One region of the Agrobacterium sp. NPDC089420 genome, then DNA from elsewhere that is predicted to be linked to it. Evidence: predicted binding sites of a transcription regulator. Region 1 holds the regulator's gene; the other holds the start of a gene.
What was found. Region 1 encodes LexA, which represses DNA repair genes until DNA is damaged. Its sites were predicted from a motif close to TGTTCNNNNTGTGTTCNG; they were not measured.
Positions count from the first base shown of each region.

Region 2: ACI2KA_RS02170 (putative DNA modification/repair radical SAM protein) is a predicted target of LexA. The motif match lies at 5,607-5,624, and genes of this name have one in related genera.

Region 1 is NZ_JBJDMY010000005.1:9,660-17,703, reverse strand. Features, by position in the region: gene ACI2KA_RS09010 (ComEC/Rec2 family competence protein) at 1-2,100, shown strand, start outside; gene ACI2KA_RS09005 (glutathione S-transferase family protein) at 2,120-2,797, opposite strand; gene lexA (transcriptional repressor LexA) at 3,211-3,933, opposite strand; gene ACI2KA_RS08995 (TRAP transporter large permease subunit) at 4,171-5,430, opposite strand; gene ACI2KA_RS08990 (TRAP transporter small permease) at 5,427-5,960, opposite strand; gene ACI2KA_RS08985 (TRAP transporter substrate-binding protein) at 6,080-7,087, opposite strand; gene ACI2KA_RS08980 (transketolase family protein) at 7,208-8,044, opposite strand, start outside.
Region 2 is NZ_JBJDMY010000001.1:442,013-450,056, reverse strand. Features, by position in the region: gene ACI2KA_RS02205 (alkene reductase) at 1-116, opposite strand, end outside; gene ACI2KA_RS02200 (ArsR/SmtB family transcription factor) at 242-532, opposite strand; gene ACI2KA_RS02195 (LysR family transcriptional regulator VtlR) at 1,130-2,026, opposite strand; gene trxB (thioredoxin-disulfide reductase) at 2,051-3,025, opposite strand; gene ACI2KA_RS02185 (Lrp/AsnC family transcriptional regulator) at 3,276-3,743, shown strand; gene ACI2KA_RS02180 (glycosyltransferase family 4 protein) at 3,788-4,843, opposite strand; gene greA (transcription elongation factor GreA) at 4,932-5,408, opposite strand; gene ACI2KA_RS02170 (putative DNA modification/repair radical SAM protein) at 5,630-6,862, shown strand; gene ACI2KA_RS02165 (UdgX family uracil-DNA binding protein) at 6,862-8,044, shown strand, end outside.

The DNA.
Region 1 (8,044 bases):
TTCCTGCTGCTGGGCATGCTTCTGGCCGATCTTGAAACCAGGCGCGCCGGCACCGTGGTGCTGGATACACCGGTCACCACGACCATCATCGGCACTGTCTTGCGCCGTGAGGTCGACGCGCGCGGCGACTGGCGATACGTGGTCAGGCTGATCGCGACGGAGACGCCGAAACTGTCGCGTCCGCCGGAGAAGGTCGCGCTGCTTGCCCGCGGCGGCGAACCGGTCGCGCTTGGCGCCACCATTCGCGGCAAGGCGCGTCTGTCGCCGCCTTCCGGTCCGGCTCTGCCGGGGCTCAATGACTTCGCCTTCGCCTCCTATTTCAAAGGCATGGGCGCGACGGGATTTTTCTACAGGCCGCCCCAGGTGACGACCGTATCACCGGAGGGGGACATTGCCGCTGGGCGCGGGGTGATGGAGTGGGCCGACATGGGGCTCTATCGCCTTCGCAGCGCCATTGCCGAGCGTATCCGCGGCACGATCGGCGGCGATGCCGGCGCCTTTGCAGCCTCGATCGTCACCGATGAGAGACAGGCCATATCGGTCGAAACGATGGAGGCGCTGAGGCTTTCCGGTCTTGCGCATATCGTTGCCATATCCGGGCTCAACATGGCGCTGGCTGCCGGCATCTTCTTCGTTGGCCTCCGACTGGTCTTCAGCCTGTTTCCCGCCTTTGCGCAACGCTGGCCAGTCAAGAAGATTTCAGCTTTCGCGGCGCTGCTGATGACGCTTGCCTATTATCTGATTTCCGGTTTCGCCGTCTCTGCCGAACGCGCCTGGCTGATGATGTCCGTGATGCTGATCGCCGTCCTTTTCGATCAGCCCTCGCTCAGCCTCAGGAACGTTGCTCTTTCCGCCCTGGTCATTCTTGCCTTTTCGCCCTCGGAGATCATGGGGCCGAGTTTCCAGATGTCCTTTGCAGCGACCATCGCGCTGGTATCGGCCTATGCCTGGTGGAGTCGCAGCCGCGGCAATCACGAGCGGCTGTCCATCGGCCGCAGGCCGGCATGGATGAGGGTAGGGCAGACGGCAGGCGCCATCATCGGCGGCGTCATCGTCACATCGCTGATTGGCGGGCTGTCGACGGCGATCTATTCGGCCGAACATTTCCACCGTGTCACCACCTATGGACTGTTCGCCAATCTGGCCGCCATGCCGCTGATGTCGCTGATCGTCATGCCCTTTGGCCTTGTCGCCATGTTGTTGATGCCCTTCGGGCTCGACGCTCCTTTCCTGAAGATCATGGGATATGGCATGGCGCTCGTCATCGAGGTTGCGCAGGAGGTGGCGTCCTGGGGCGGCAGCGCTGCGACGGGGCGGCCGCATGGCTGGTTCATCGGCCTTGCGTCGGCCGGTTTCCTGCTGCTGACGCTGCTGCGCAGCCGGCTCGCTTTGCTTGGCATTCCGATTCTGCTCTTTGCCTTCGGGCTGTCGGCGACGATGGCCTATCGCGATGTGCCGCACCTGCTCATTCACGAGGATGGCGAACTGGTCGCCCTGCTGGAGGACGGCAAGGCCTATACGACAAGGACGCGGCCGCAGGGTTTCGTTTATGGCCAGTGGCAAAGAGCATTGCTCCTGCCGGAACAGCCCGTGCCGCCGGTGATTGTCGAAACCGGGACGGCGGCAACCCGTGTGGCTTTGACCGCCAGACCGAAACTGACCCCGCAAGAGCTGAGTACCGTCGCCCGGCAGATGACGGCAGCCCTGAAAGATGCGGAACCGGGGGTCTTCACCTGCGCCAAGGACATATGGTGCGTGGCGCGCGCCGGCAGCGGCGAATGGATCGTCGTTCTGGAGGATGGCCGGTTTGCCGGAAAGGCCTGCGACATCGCCGATATCGTCGTCGTTTCGCGCAGAACCTCGTTTTCGCAATGCCGCTCGGGCGCACTGCTGCTCAACCGCGATATTCTGCGGCGCATCGGTTCGGTGGAAATGAGTTTCGCCGGCAGTGAACAGCCCGCCGTGGTCGGACGGCTGCGCGCCGCTATAGCGGGGGTGGACAGGCCTTGGAGCGAACACCGCTATTACGACTGGAAGAGCGGTAGTTTCGAGCACGATGTTCCCGAAAACATCCGGCAGCTGCTGGCGACGTCGCAGTGACGACCGCCAGTGCTGGGTCTCAGGCCTTGAGACGCAGATCCGCGGTCAGTTCGCCAATGCCGCCTATTTCTTCTTCATGGGCGGCATCGCGCCAGATCTCCCGCAATCCGGCCTCATACCATTCGCGCATGGCGGGCAGGGCGAGCAGCCGGTCGCAATAGGCCTTCGCATCCGGTGAAAGATCGGCGCCATAGGTCTGGAAACGGAATGCGACCGGGCAGAAGAAGGCGTCGACCGCGGTGAATTTCTGGCCGGCAAGGTAGGGGCCGCCGAATTGCCTCAGGCCTTCGCTCCACAGCGCGTCGATGCGCCTGATATCGGCGGCAAGTCCGGCATCGCCGGCCTTCGGCTTGACCCGAATACCGACCGACATGGGATAGAGATTGCGCAGCGAGGAAAAGCCGGCATGCATTTCGCTCGCAGCCGACCGCGACCATGCCCGCGCCTGTTTGTCGCTTGCCCAGACGCCCTGATGCCTTTCGGCAAGATATTCGGCGATCGACAGCGATTCCCATATCGTCACGCCCTCATCGACAAGGCATGGCACCTTGCCCGTTGGCGAAAAGCTGGAGAAGGAAACGCCTTCGCCGAACGGAACGAGCTTCTCATCGAAGGCGATACCGAGCGTGCGCATCAAGACCCAGGGCCGCAGCGACCAGGAGGAATAGTTCTTGTTGGCGATATAAAGATCGTACATGGCTTGTCTCCCGGATATCACGCTTATTTCTATACATGTCGAAGCGCTGCGGAATATCGAAAATAATCCATGGCACCCATAAGCGCCTTTGATGAGTGGCGGCGGGTCACGCGATGAGGATGTCGCCGTTCAGTGACGATGTCGCGTTAAGTCCATCCCACGGGCGAAACACCCCGCTACGTTATCGAAACTCCATGCAGATGAGGCACGGGGCGCAACAGGCCGGGCCAAAGCCGCAATATCATATGAAGACCGGAGCCGATGATCAGCGGAACGGAATGCAGCTGCTCCCGGGACGAATGTGTCGGCCCGGAATCGACATAGTCAGCCGAAGTGCAGAATTGCCGCCATCCTCAATGGAGGTCTCCTCACCGGGGCGATGTTCGCGCCGAGACGATGGCGGCCATTAGCGATCAATGGTAACGGCGGATCAGCCCCACCAGCTTGCCCTGGATCTTCACCCGGTCCGGCCCGAAGATGCGGGTCTCATAGGCGGGGTTGGCTGCCTCCAGTGCAATGGAGGCGCCCTTGCGGCGGAAGCGTTTCAGCGTCGCCTCCTCGTCATCCACCAGCGCCACGACGATATCGCCGGGATTGGCAATGTTGCCATTGCGGATAATGACGGTGTCGCCATCGAAAATGCCGGCCTCGATCATCGAATCGCCCTTGACCTCAAGAGCGTAATGTTCGCCGGAACCCAGCATGTCCACAGGCACGGCAACGTCATGCGTATTGTTCTGAATGGCGGAAATCGGCACGCCTGCGGCAATGCGGCCCATGACCGGCACGGTGACCGCCCCGCCGAGATCGTTGGCAGGCGCCTTGGGGGCGGGTGCCGGTTCCGGCGCCTTCGGTTTGCCGAGGCTGCCTTCGATGACGCTCGGCGAAAAACCGCGTTGCGGCCTCGCACCCGGCGCGTAGGCCTCCGGCAGCTTGATGACTTCCAGCGCCCGCGCCCTGTTAGGTAGCCGGCGAATGAAGCCGCGCTCCTCGAGGGCCGTGATCAGCCGGTGGATGCCGGATTTGGAGGCAAGGTCGAGTGCGTCCTTCATTTCATCGAAGGAGGGCGGCACGCCGGACTCTTTCATTCTTTCATGAATGAAGAGAAGCAATTCCTGCTGTTTGCGCGTGAGCATGAGGAAAACACCCTTGAGAATCGTCGTTGAGGTCGCGAAACAAATACAGAACGAACACTATATGTTCCATATGTGTTCCGCAATCCCCTAAAATTTCGTGAAGGTTCCATCTCAGATCGTGATTTCATCGGCGAAGCGGCGGAACGAAGATTTGCCGTATCTTGAAGGATAGATCGTGAACGAAAAACCACCGGCCGGGGCGTTAGCCGATGGTCTCCGGTTCTGCTGCAGGCGAGGTCAGTAGATCGTCAGGGCGGGGATGAAGCTGACGGCGATAAGCAGCAGCATTGCCATGGCAAAGAACGGCCACAACTCCCTGGTCGTCGCGCCGAGCGGCGCTCTGGCGATGGAGGACGAGATGAAGAGCGTGGTGCCGATCGGCGGCGTATAAAGCCCGATGCCGAGATTGATGACCATCATCATGCCGAGCTGCACCCGGTCGAGCCCGATCATGTCCGCCAGCGGCACGAAGATCGGTCCGAGCAGCAGGATCGACGGCGGCAGATCGAGCGGCATGCCGATGATCAGCATCAGGATGTTCATCATGAGAATGATCAGGATCGGGTTCGAGATGTTTTCCGCCACCCAGGTGGCGAAATGCTGGGGCGCCTGATCGAAGGTGAGGACCCAGCCCACCGCGGCGCTGCCCATGATCACCAGCATGACGACGCCGGTTGCCGAACCCGCCTCGACGAAATTGTCGCAGAAACGTTTCCACGTCAGGTCGCGGTAAAAGACGATGCTGAGCACGAGCGAATAAACGACCGAAAGAACGGCCACCTCCGTGGGCGTCGCAAAGCCGAAGCGCAGGCCGAGGATGATGAGTATCGGCAGAAGGATCGCCGGCAGGCTGCGAAATGCCAGAACCGCCAGATCGCGCTTGCGGATGCGTTCATCGCTGACCGCATAACCGCGGCGCACGGCAATCGCCCAGCAGACGATGATGAAGCCGACGGCCATCAGCAGGCCGGGCAAGATTCCGGCAATGAACAGATTGGCGATGCTGACGCCGCTCACCAGCGAATAGAGGATCATCGGGATAGAGGGCGGAATGAGCACGTCGATAACGGCCGAGGTGGCATTGTTCGCCGCGCAGAGAGGCGCGGGATAACCCTGGCGTTTCTGCCATGGAATGAGCACCGAACCCAGTGCGCTGGCATTGGCGACCGCAGAGCCGGAGACGCCGCCAAACACCACCGAAGAGATGACAGTGGTGGAAAGCGGGCCGCCGCGCCAGCGCTGCATGGCTTTGGAGGCGAGTTCCAAAAGCTGGGTTCCGAGTTTGCCGCCCAGCATCAGCGTGCCGGCCAGCATGAAGAACGGCAGCGCCAGCATGGGGAAGGACTGTGTCTGGTCATAGACCTGCTGCGCCACGATGGAAAGCGGCACATAACCGTTCCACAGCACGGCGACGCCTGCCGAAATGATCAGCGCGTAACCGACGGGAACCGCCAGCATCATGAGAATGCAAAATGCAATGATCATCACGATGGTCATAGGGGCATCTCCTCGGTTGCGCCGTGCGGGCGCGCGTGCCAGCCGCCGGACAGAATGCGCAGGCTGGCGGTTGCGGTGGTGATCGAGACCAGTGCCGCGCCGAAGGCGATGGAGTAATAACCGATGCTGTTGGGCAATTGCAGAACCGGGCTTATTTCAGCGCCGGCGATCTCGGCGACGACCAGCGCCTGCTGCGCCAGAACGATGAAACTCGCGACCGTCACGAGATTGGCGAACAGCAGAACGCCGACCTTGCCGCGGTCGTCGAACTTGTCATAGATCCATTCCACCGCCATATGCGCGCCGTTCTGCGCCGCGAGCGTGATGCCGGCGACGATGAACCAGGGAAACAGCATGGTCGGCAGCTCTTCCGCGAAATCCAGACCGCCGGATGTCGAGACGTAACGCACGATGACATTCGTGGTCATGATGGTCGTGAGCAGAATGCCGGACGCCACGATGATGACGCGGCAGAGGATGGCGATGAAACCGTCAACGCGATTGGCGGCGGACAAGGCTCCTTCGAGCATTGGCGCATCTCCTGAAAACTGAAACCGTATGAATGCCGGCGTGAGTGAGGCTCCCGCCGATCCTGTGGTGGGCGCGAGACGACGCCGCCCGGGGCGGAAGCCGGCCGGCGTCGCGATCGTCAGCCCTTGGCAGCTTTTTCCAGCTCCGCGACGAAATCGCCGAAGGGCTTCTGTTTCCATGTCTCCAGCACCTGCGCCGTCGCCTTCGCAAAAGCGGCGTGGTCGATGTCTTCGGCCACCTCGATGGCACTGTTGGCCTTGAAGGCCGCGAGCGATGCGCTGGCCTTTTCAGCGGAAAGTTGGCGCTGCAGCGCGCCGGCTTCCTTGGCAGCCGCCTTCACGGCCTCGAAATCCTTGCCCAGCCGCCCTTCGGCGAATTTGGACATCAGGAACGGGGTCGATTCCCATTTATGGGCGGTGAGGCTGATGTATTGGTTGACCTCGTAAAGCTTGGAGCTTTCGATGTTGACCAGCGGGTTTTCCTGCCCGTCCACGACGCCCTGCTGGAGGGCGATATAAAGTTCGCCAAAGGCGATCTGAACCGTTGCCGCGTCCAGCGCCTTGAAAATATCCATGGTCATCGGATCGGCGGGCGTGCGGATTTTCAGGCCGGCGACGTCCTGCGGTCTGGTGATGGCGCGTTTGGAGTTGGAGACATGGCGGATGCCGTTATCCCACCAGTCGAGCGGCACGATGCCGACCTTCTGGAAGCGCGCATCGAGCGATGCGCCGACGTCGCCGTCCAGCACCTTGATCGCCTGATCGGCATTGCCGAACAGGAAGGGCAGGCCGAGCGCCGCCAGTTCCGGCACGACGCTCGAAACCGGACCCTGGCTGTTGGCGGTGAAATCGAGCGCGCCGGTGCGCAGGCTGGTCAGCATGGCGGCATCGCTGCCGAGCGTTTCCGAACCGGCGACATTGATCGCCACGCGGCCTTCGGTTTTCTGGGCGACCAGTTCGGCGAATTTCGCCGCGGCCAAAGTCCGCGGATTGCCGGGCGCCGCGCCGTGGCCGAGCGTCAGCGTCGTGGCGGCGCGGGCGTTGCGCGGTGTTGTCAGGACGGCGGGTGCCGCCAATACAAAGCCGGCGCCGGTTAGAAACATGCGCCTGTTGATGGAAATAGTCATTTTGTCCTCCCTTGATTTAAACATCCTCGGCTTTACCCGAACAGGCGGATAACGCGCTGCACTCCCAGGAAACGGCCGGCTCCCCCCGGCTGATTCTGCGCGATGTCCAAGCCTCAGCCTTTAGACCGAACCGCGCGGTACTTCAAAACTTTCATTCTCCAGCCAGCCTCTGACGCGCCCGACGATCATCGCCGTCGAGATGCCGTAACGGTCATGCAGGGTCGGCAGCGCGCCCGCGTCCAGAAAGGCGTCGGGCAAGGCGATCTGTCTGAGGCGCGGCGTCCTGCCGCCTTTCATCAGCGCCATCGCCACCGCTTCCCCGAGACCGCCGATCTCGCTGTGGTTTTCCGCCACGATCACCAGGCGATCCGCCCTGTCGACCTCCGCGAAGATCGAAGCGGTGTCGAGCGGCTTGATGGTGGGGGAATGCAGGACGGCGCAGCCGACCCCCTCCTTCTCAAGCAGGGCAGCCGCCTCCAGAACTCGCATCGTCAAGATGCCGGAGGAAATGAACAGGACCTGCGCGCCGTCACGGATAAGCTGGGCTTTTCCAAGTTCGAAGCGATAGCCGTATTCTTCGAGCACCACCGGCACCTGGCCGCGCAGCAGCCGCATATAGACCGGGCCGTGATAATCGGTGATCGCCGGCACCGCGCCTTCTATGTCGGTCGCATCGCAGGGATCGATGATCGTCATATTGGGCAGCGCGCGAAAAATCGCCAGATCGTCGGTCGCCTGATGGCTGGGGCCGTAACCCGTCGTCAGGCCGGGCAGGGCGCAGACGATCTTGACCGGCAGGTTTTCCTCGGCAATCGCCATGGCGATGAAATCATAGGCGCGGCGGGCGGCGAAAACCGCATAGGTGGTCGCGAAGGGCACGAAGCCCTCACGCGCCAGACCGGCCGCAGTGCTCATTAACAGCTGTTCGGCCATGCCCATTTGATAAAAGCGCTCGGG
Region 2 (8,044 bases), on a different contig from region 1:
GCGTTGAGGTTGTTGGGAATTGCCCCCGGTGAACGGTTGCGGGTGAGGGGAGCCATGACGATACGGTTGGCGAGTGCGATATCGCCGGCCTGTGCCGGTTCGAAAAGACTGGTCATGCGACTTCACTTTCTGGTCGGTTGGCGAAATTGCGCGGCAGGCGCGCTGTCCTTTTGCGGGTGCCGGCGGGAAAACCGCCTTGCGGTCGCCCGTCCGGCACCCCGAGGCTCAAAGCTTGGGAGGCTCAGAGATTGGCTTGCAGATAATTGCGGAAAGCGTCGATGGTTTCCTCGTTGCGCTCGAAAAATACCCATTGTCCGACCTTCCTGGACCGTATCAGACCTGCTGCCTGCAATACCGCCAGATGCGACGAGACGGTGGATTGCGACAGGCCGCTGATCTGGAACTGGTTGGCGCACACGCCCATGCTCAACGGATGGTCCTGGCAGAAGTGGCTTTCGGGACTTTTCAGCCATTCCAGAAACTTCAGCCTTGCGGGGTGCGAAAGGGCCTTGAGGATTTCCTCCGGATTCATCGGCGTTTCTTCAATATCTGGCATATCCGATATTTATATCGATAATTTTCGATATACAAGTCACGTCTCCGTGAGGCGGTCGAGTACGGAACGAGGGTCCAAAAAAAAGGCCGCTGGATATTTCCGCGGCCTGATAAGTTTGAAGGTCAAAACCTCCAGAGGGGAACAGCTGTCGCGTGCCTTGGGCGAGCGTGACAGCCAACTAAAATATGGGCGCTGCAACAATGCAAAACAAGGTTGCATCATGCGATATTTCGCCAATTTGGGGAAAATTCTTGCGGGTAAAAAAAGAGGGCCGCCGGAAAAATCCAGGGCCCTTTAAGTGTGAAGGTCAAAAACCTCCAGAGGGGAACAGCTGATGCGGTGGAACTGGGAGGAAAAGCCACCGTGTGCATCAGCTGAGAGCGATATGGTGCTTTTTTGTGCACGAAACAACTCTTTTTTGTGCAGGTCAGGCATGCAAGCGGCGCAGGCCTCGATATTTCCGGTATATTTTATGTGCAATGCTGGAGAAACGCGGCTTTCGGCTGCTCGTGCCAATTGCTTGATAAGCCATTGAATTTAATGGCTTATCTTTGTGTGTCGATTATTTTTGCGTCAGAAGTTCCAGTTTCGCGCCTTGGCAACGATGAAGTCGCGGAAGGCTTTCAGCTTTGCAGCGTTTTTCATTTCGTCCGGATAGCAGAAATAGGTATCGAATGACGGAATATCTGCGGCAAGCGACAGCTGGATAAGGCCGGGATCGCGTCCGACGATATAATCCGGCAAGCAGGCGATCCCGATTCCCAGCAGGCAGGCGCGCTTGATCGAGGTCTGGCTGTTGATCTGCAGATGCGGCGTGCGGGTATTGTCGGAAGAGCGTCCGGCATTTTCCAGCCAGTTGACGTCCAGCAGATAGTTGGGCGCCGGTTCACCGAACGAAATGATGCGGTGATTGTCGAGATCCTCGATCGACTGCGGCTCGCCATGGCGGTTGATGTAGGACGGTGCGGCATAGACATGCATATGCACCGTGAACAGCTTGCGCTGGATGAGGTCCGACTGCTGCGGCTGGCGCAGGCGGATGGCGCAATCGGCGTGGCGCATGTTCACGTCCAGCTCCTCATTGTCGAGGATGAGCTGGATTGACATTTCCGGGTAGAGTTGGAGGAATTCCTGCACCTTGTCCGTCAACCAGCCCTGGCCGAGACCGACGGTCGTCGTGACGCGCAGCTTGCCGCTCGGCTTTTCCGTCGTTTCGGTGAGCTGCATCTTGACGGTTTCGAGCTTCAGCAGCACGTCATGGGCGGTGCGATACAGCAGCTCGCCCTGTTCGGTGAGGATCAGGCCGCGGGCGTGGCGGTGGAACAGCTTCACGCCGACATCCTGCTCCAGCGCGCTGACCTGACGGCTGATGGCCGACTGGGACAAATGCAGCTTGTCGGCAGCGTGGGTGAAAGACCCAGCTTCGGCAGCCGCATGGAAAATGCGCAGTTTATCCCAGTCCAATGGCATTGCCATGCCTACCCTGCCTTTCGGTTATTCCGCTGCGACGGCAAGCGGTTGATGCGCGGTCAGATAGCGTTCTGCTTCGAGGGCGGCCATGCAGCCCATGCCGGCGGCGGTGATTGCCTGGCGGTAGATGTCGTCGGTGACGTCGCCGGCCGCAAAGATGCCTTCCACGTCCGTGGCCGTGGAATCGGGGGCGGTCCACATGTAGCCGTTATCCTTGAGCTTCACCTTGCCCTTGAACAGTTCGACCGCCGGCGCATGGCCGATGGCGACGAAGACGCCGTCGATCGGCATGTCGCTGATCGCGCCCGTCTTGGTGTCGCGCAATTTCACGCCGGAGACGGAAGGCGGCATTGGCGGCTTTGCCGGCGCGCCGGTGATTTCGGCGACTTCCGTGTTCCAGAGAATCTTGACGTTTTCCTTGGCAAACAGCCGTTCCTGCAGGATTTTTTCCGAACGGAAGCTGTCGCGGCGGTGCACGACGGTGACCGATTTGGCGATATGGGCGAGATAAAGTGCCTCTTCCACGGCGGAGTTGCCGCCGCCGACCACGATCACATCCTTGTTGCGATAGAAGAAACCGTCGCAGGTGGCGCAGGCGGAAACGCCGAAGCCCTGGAAATGTTGCTCGCTTTCGATGCCCAGCCACTTGGCCTTGGCGCCGGTGGCGATGATCAGCGTGTCGGCCGTCCAGACCTGGCCGGAATCGGTCCTGACCACGAAAGGCCGTGCATTGGTTTCAACTTCGGTGACGAGGTCGCTGACGATTTCCGCACCCACATGGGTCGCCTGCTTCAGCATCTGGTCCATCAGCCAGGGACCCTGGATCGGATCGGCAAAGCCCGGATAGTTCTCGACGTCGGTGGTGATCATCAGCTGGCCACCCTGTTCCATGCCGGCGATCAGCACGGGTTTCAGCATTGCGCGGGCTGCGTAGATCGCCGCCGTATAGCCGGCGGGACCAGAGCCTATAATCAATACCTTGGTGTGGCGGGCAGACATGGAAATATTCCTTCTCAATAGCGGGGTCTTCGGTCGGGGGCCTTCCAGCCGCTGGATGGCGGACGGGCCACAACCCCTTCATTGCCCGGTATTTAAGGTTGTCTAGTGTCTTTATTCAAGGGCAGCCTTGCGTTACCAACAAGGCAGTTGTGGATGTGTGCGCAATTTTGTGACCCATCGGCGGCATATTGTTGCGAATCCCGTGCCGAATAGTACAAGGAACTTCTACGGCTTAACGAGGAACCTCTCCGTGACCAGCGTCGAACTCGATGCCATCGATCTGAAAATACTGCGCGAATTGCAGCGCGACGGGCGCATGACCAATGTGGAACTGGCCGAAAGGGTCGGTATTTCCGCTCCGCCGTGCCTGAGGCGCGTCCGCAAGCTGGAAGAGGCGGGTGTGATCGAGGGGTATCACGCCATGTTGAACGCGCCCAAGCTCGGTTTCGACCTCGTCGCCTTCTGCATGGTCGGTTTGAAACGCCAGTCGGACAGCAATCTGAAGGCCTTCGCAGCGGCGACGGCCGGCTGGTCGCTGGTGCGGCAGGCCTGGATGGTATCGGGCGAAAGCGATTTCCTGCTGCATTGCGTCGCCAGAAACCTCACCGAGTTTCAGGATTTCGTCATCGAGGTTCTGACGGCGGATGAAAATGTCGATACGGTGCGTACGATGCTGACCATCCGCCAGGTCAAGCGCGTCGGCCTGGTGGAAATCTGACCCGGGTTTCGTCGCCGCCTCAATCCGATCAAATGTGACGCGGTTTAGCCACGCCTTAGCGCGTCATAGACTTCGCCGAGACTTGCCGCCTCTTTTTCCAGCGGAAATGCGCTGCGTACATGCGCAAGTCCGGCACGCGCATGGGTTTTGGCCAGGGCAGGATCGGCAAGATAGATCTTTATCGCATCTCTGAGCGATGCATAGTCGCCTGCCGCGACCACCATGCCGGTCTCGCCCTTGACGATCATCTCTTCGTAAGCGCCGGCAGTGCTGGCGACGACAGCCGTTTCCGAGGCCATGGCCTCAAGCGGGGTCAGGCCGAAGCCTTCGTTGCGCGACGGCGCGACGTAAAGCGTCAGCCGCCGATACCAGGGTTTGATGTCATCGACTTCGCCCTGAAACACGATACGGTCGGCAAGGCCGGCGGCGGCGACATCGGCCTTCAGCGCGTCACCAAAGGCCTTGTGTTCCGCCGTGACGCGGCCGGAAACCACGGCCGTCCATTGCGGGTGGTGGGGCAGAAGCTCGATCATGGCGCGCACGAAGAGATCGGTGCCCTTCTGGTGGCGCACCCGGCCAAAGCAGCCGATCAGATATTGGCCCGGCAGGCCCGTCGTGGCGATGGTATCCTCGGGGCCGCTCGCCGGGTGAAACAGGTCGGTATCGACGCCATGCATGACGACGCGATGGGGGACCTCCAGAAACGAGCCGGAGCGGGTGCTGGTTGCCACCACCGCATCCATCCTCGAAATCAGAAAACGGGTATAGGCGGAATGCCGCCGTTGCGCGGCCGAGGTGAAGAGCAGCTTCACCTTCATGCGCAGCACGTCGCGCATGAGAATGCCCGGCAACATTTCCAGATTGCGGCGGGCATGCCAGATGCGCGGGCCGCCGAGCGGGCCGTTCTGCCAGAGGCGCCACAGATCGCGCAAACGCCCATGCGGCAGATGCGGCGGCAGGCCGGGGCCGATGACCGCCACCTTCTGCCCCAGCCGGTTCTGCACCGGAATGAGCTGAACGATGGTGGAGGTGACGCCGGAGAGCCTGCGCTTGAAGTTCGGCGCAAGCACCTGCACATCTTTCAGACTGACGTGGGACAAGATGGGCTTCCGTCTCTGCGGCTGGATGGGCGGTTCTATGGGGCAGCGCAATGCGCCCGCTTGGGGGGCGCATTGCTGGCAAGGGCAATCAGCCCCACTGTACCGCGAGAATCTCGTAACCCTTGGCGCCGCCCGGGGCGTTGACTTCGATGCTGTCGCCGACTTCCTTGCCGATGAGGGCGCGGGCAATGGGCGAAGAAATGGAAATGCGGCCGGCCTTCACATCGGCTTCCTGGTCACCGACGATCTGATAGGTCTTTTCCTCGTCGCTGTCTTCGTCCACCAGCTTGACGGTGGCGCCGAACTTGATCTTGGAACCGGACATCTTGGACAGATCGATGACTTCGGCGCGCGCCGTCAGATCTTCCAGTTCGGTGATGCGGCCTTCGTTATGGCTCTGGGCTTCCTTGGCAGCATGGTATTCGGCGTTTTCCGAAAGGTCGCCATGGGCGCGCGCTTCGGCAATCGCCTCGATGATACGGGGGCGTTCCTCCTGCTGGCGCCAACGCAGCTCCTCCTGCAGCTTGACGAATCCACCCTGAGTCATCGGTACTTTTTCTACCATTTTTTTATCCTTCGCATTCCGGTCGCTTTACTTGCAGACACAAAAAGAAACAGGTTCCGGAGAGGAACTCCGGAACCATGCCAAAATCATAACTGAGCCGACTATATCAGAAGACGACAGCGAAATGCCAGCAAATTTGAGGGCGGCGTATTTTCATATATATTCATGGGCTTAACCAAGGCGATTGACATTTTTCAATGGAACATATAGTGAACATAATCATGAAGAAGTCAATCAGGCAACGGCTGGCCATTCTCTCCGATGCGGCGAAATACGATGCGTCCTGTGCGTCGAGCGGCACGGTGAAACGTAACTCCGCGGCGTCAGGCGGTCTGGGCTCCACGGAAGGGTCGGGCATCTGCCATGCCTATGCGCCGGACGGGCGCTGCATCTCGCTGCTGAAAATCCTGCTCACCAATTTCTGCATCTATGATTGCGCCTATTGCATCAACCGCTCTTCCAGCAATGTCGAACGGGCGCGCTTCACGCCGGAAGAAGTGGTGTGGCTGACGCTGGAATTTTATCGGCGCAACTATATTGAGGGGCTGTTTTTGTCTTCCGGCATCATCCGCTCCTCCGATCACACGATGGAGGAGATGGTGCGGGTGGCGCGGGAGTTGCGCGTTACGCATGGTTTTCGGGGTTATATCCACCTGAAATCCATTCCCGAAGCCTCGCCCAAGCTCATAGAGGAGGCGGGGCTTTATGCGGACCGTCTGTCGATCAACATCGAATTGCCGACCGATAGCGGCATCGGCCGTTTCGCGCCGGAAAAGCAGCCCGCCAATATTCGCCGCTCCATGGCCGATATCCGCCTGAAGATCGAGGAGGCGGGGGAGCCGACCGTGCGGACGCGCCGGACCAGGCGCTTTGCGCCCGCCGGACAGAGCACGCAGATGATCGTTGGCGCAGATGGTGCGAATGACAGCACCATCCTCTCCACCAGCGCCCGGCTTTACGGCAGTTATGGCCTGCGGCGCGTCTATTATTCGGCCTTCAGCCCCATTCCGGATTCCTCGAAAAACCTGCCGCTGATCAAGCCGCCTTTGATGCGTGAACACAGGCTTTATCAGGCGGATTGGCTTTATCGGTTTTACGGTTTCGACATTGGCGAGATAACCGCGATCGGCGGGGATGGCATGCTCGATCTCGATATCGATCCGAAGTTGGCCTGGGCACTGAAACATCGCGAGCGTTTCCCGGTGGATGTCAATGTGGCGGATCGGGAAATGCTGCTGCGGGTGCCGGGCTTCGGCACAAAGACGGTCGCTTCCATCCTGTCGTCGCGGCGCTTCCGCCGGTTGCGGCTCGAGGACATCGCCCGCTTCGGCGTGTCCCTGAAGAAAGTGAAAGCCTTTGTTGTGGCGGAGGGCTGGACACCCGGCAAGCTGACCGAACGGCCGGATCTGCGGGCGATGTTTGCCCCGCAGCCCGAGCAATTGTCGCTGTTGTGATGTATGGCCCGGTTCTCGAAGGGCGGGGTGATTTCGGTGAGTGGCGCGATGCCGCGCGCTCGGCGCTTGCCGCCGGCATTCCGCCCGAGGCAATTGACTGGCGGTTGCGCGACGACGGAGCCGGGCTTCTGGACTGCGCCGGCGAACCCTTGCCGGTTGCGGCGGCGCAGGCTGCCCGGGTTTCCGTTCCTGCCGCTTTCGTGGCGCTGGCGCAGGCTGTGATCTGTCACGGCGACAGGGGGCGTTTCGCGCTGCTTTACCGGCTGTTGTGGCGGCTGGGGCAGGATCGTGCCCTGCTGCAATTCAAGTCCGATGCGGATGTTTCGCAGGCACGGCTGCTTGAAAAATCCGTTCGTCGCGATTGTCACAAGATGACGGCCTTCGTCCGCTTCAAGGAATTGCTATTGCCGCAGGGGCAAGGCGGGCGACGGCGCTTTGTCGCCTGGTTCGAGCCGGATCATTTCATCGTCGAGCGCACGGCGTCGTTTTTCCAGCGGCGATTCACCGACATGGACTGGTTGATCGCGACACCGAAAGGGTCCGCGCAATGGGACGGAAACGTGTTGCAGACGGCGCGGGAGGCGGCGGTCAAACCCGATCTGAAGGATGAAACGGACGATCTGTGGCGGACCTATTATGCCAATATTTTCAACCCGGCACGTCTGAAGATCAAGGCGATGACGGCGGAGATGCCGAAGAAATACTGGAAGAACCTGCCGGAAGCGGAGCTCATTCCCGGCCTCGTTCTCGGCGCGGAAGCACGGGTGCTCGACATGGCGGCCAGGCAGGCAAGCCAGCCGCAGCCGTTTCACCATCGTTTGCAGGCCGTGGCGGCCGCGGCGCGGGAAGTCCCGCCGCCGACGCCGACCGACGGGCTTTCGTCATTGAAGCGGCAGGCTGACCAATGCACGCGATGTCCCTTGCATTGCCGGGCGACGCAGACGGTTTTTGGCGAGGGGCCGGAAAAAGCGGATGTCATGATCGTTGGCGAACAGCCCGGTGATCAAGAGGATCTTGCCGGAAAACCCTTTATCGGTCCCGCAGGCCGGCTGTTTGACCGGGCGCTTGGCGAGGCGGGTGTGGATCGCGGTCGGCTTTACGTCACCAATGCCGTCAAGCATTTCAAATATGAGACACGTGGCAAGCGGCGCATCCACCAGCGGCCGGATGCGGGTGAGGTGC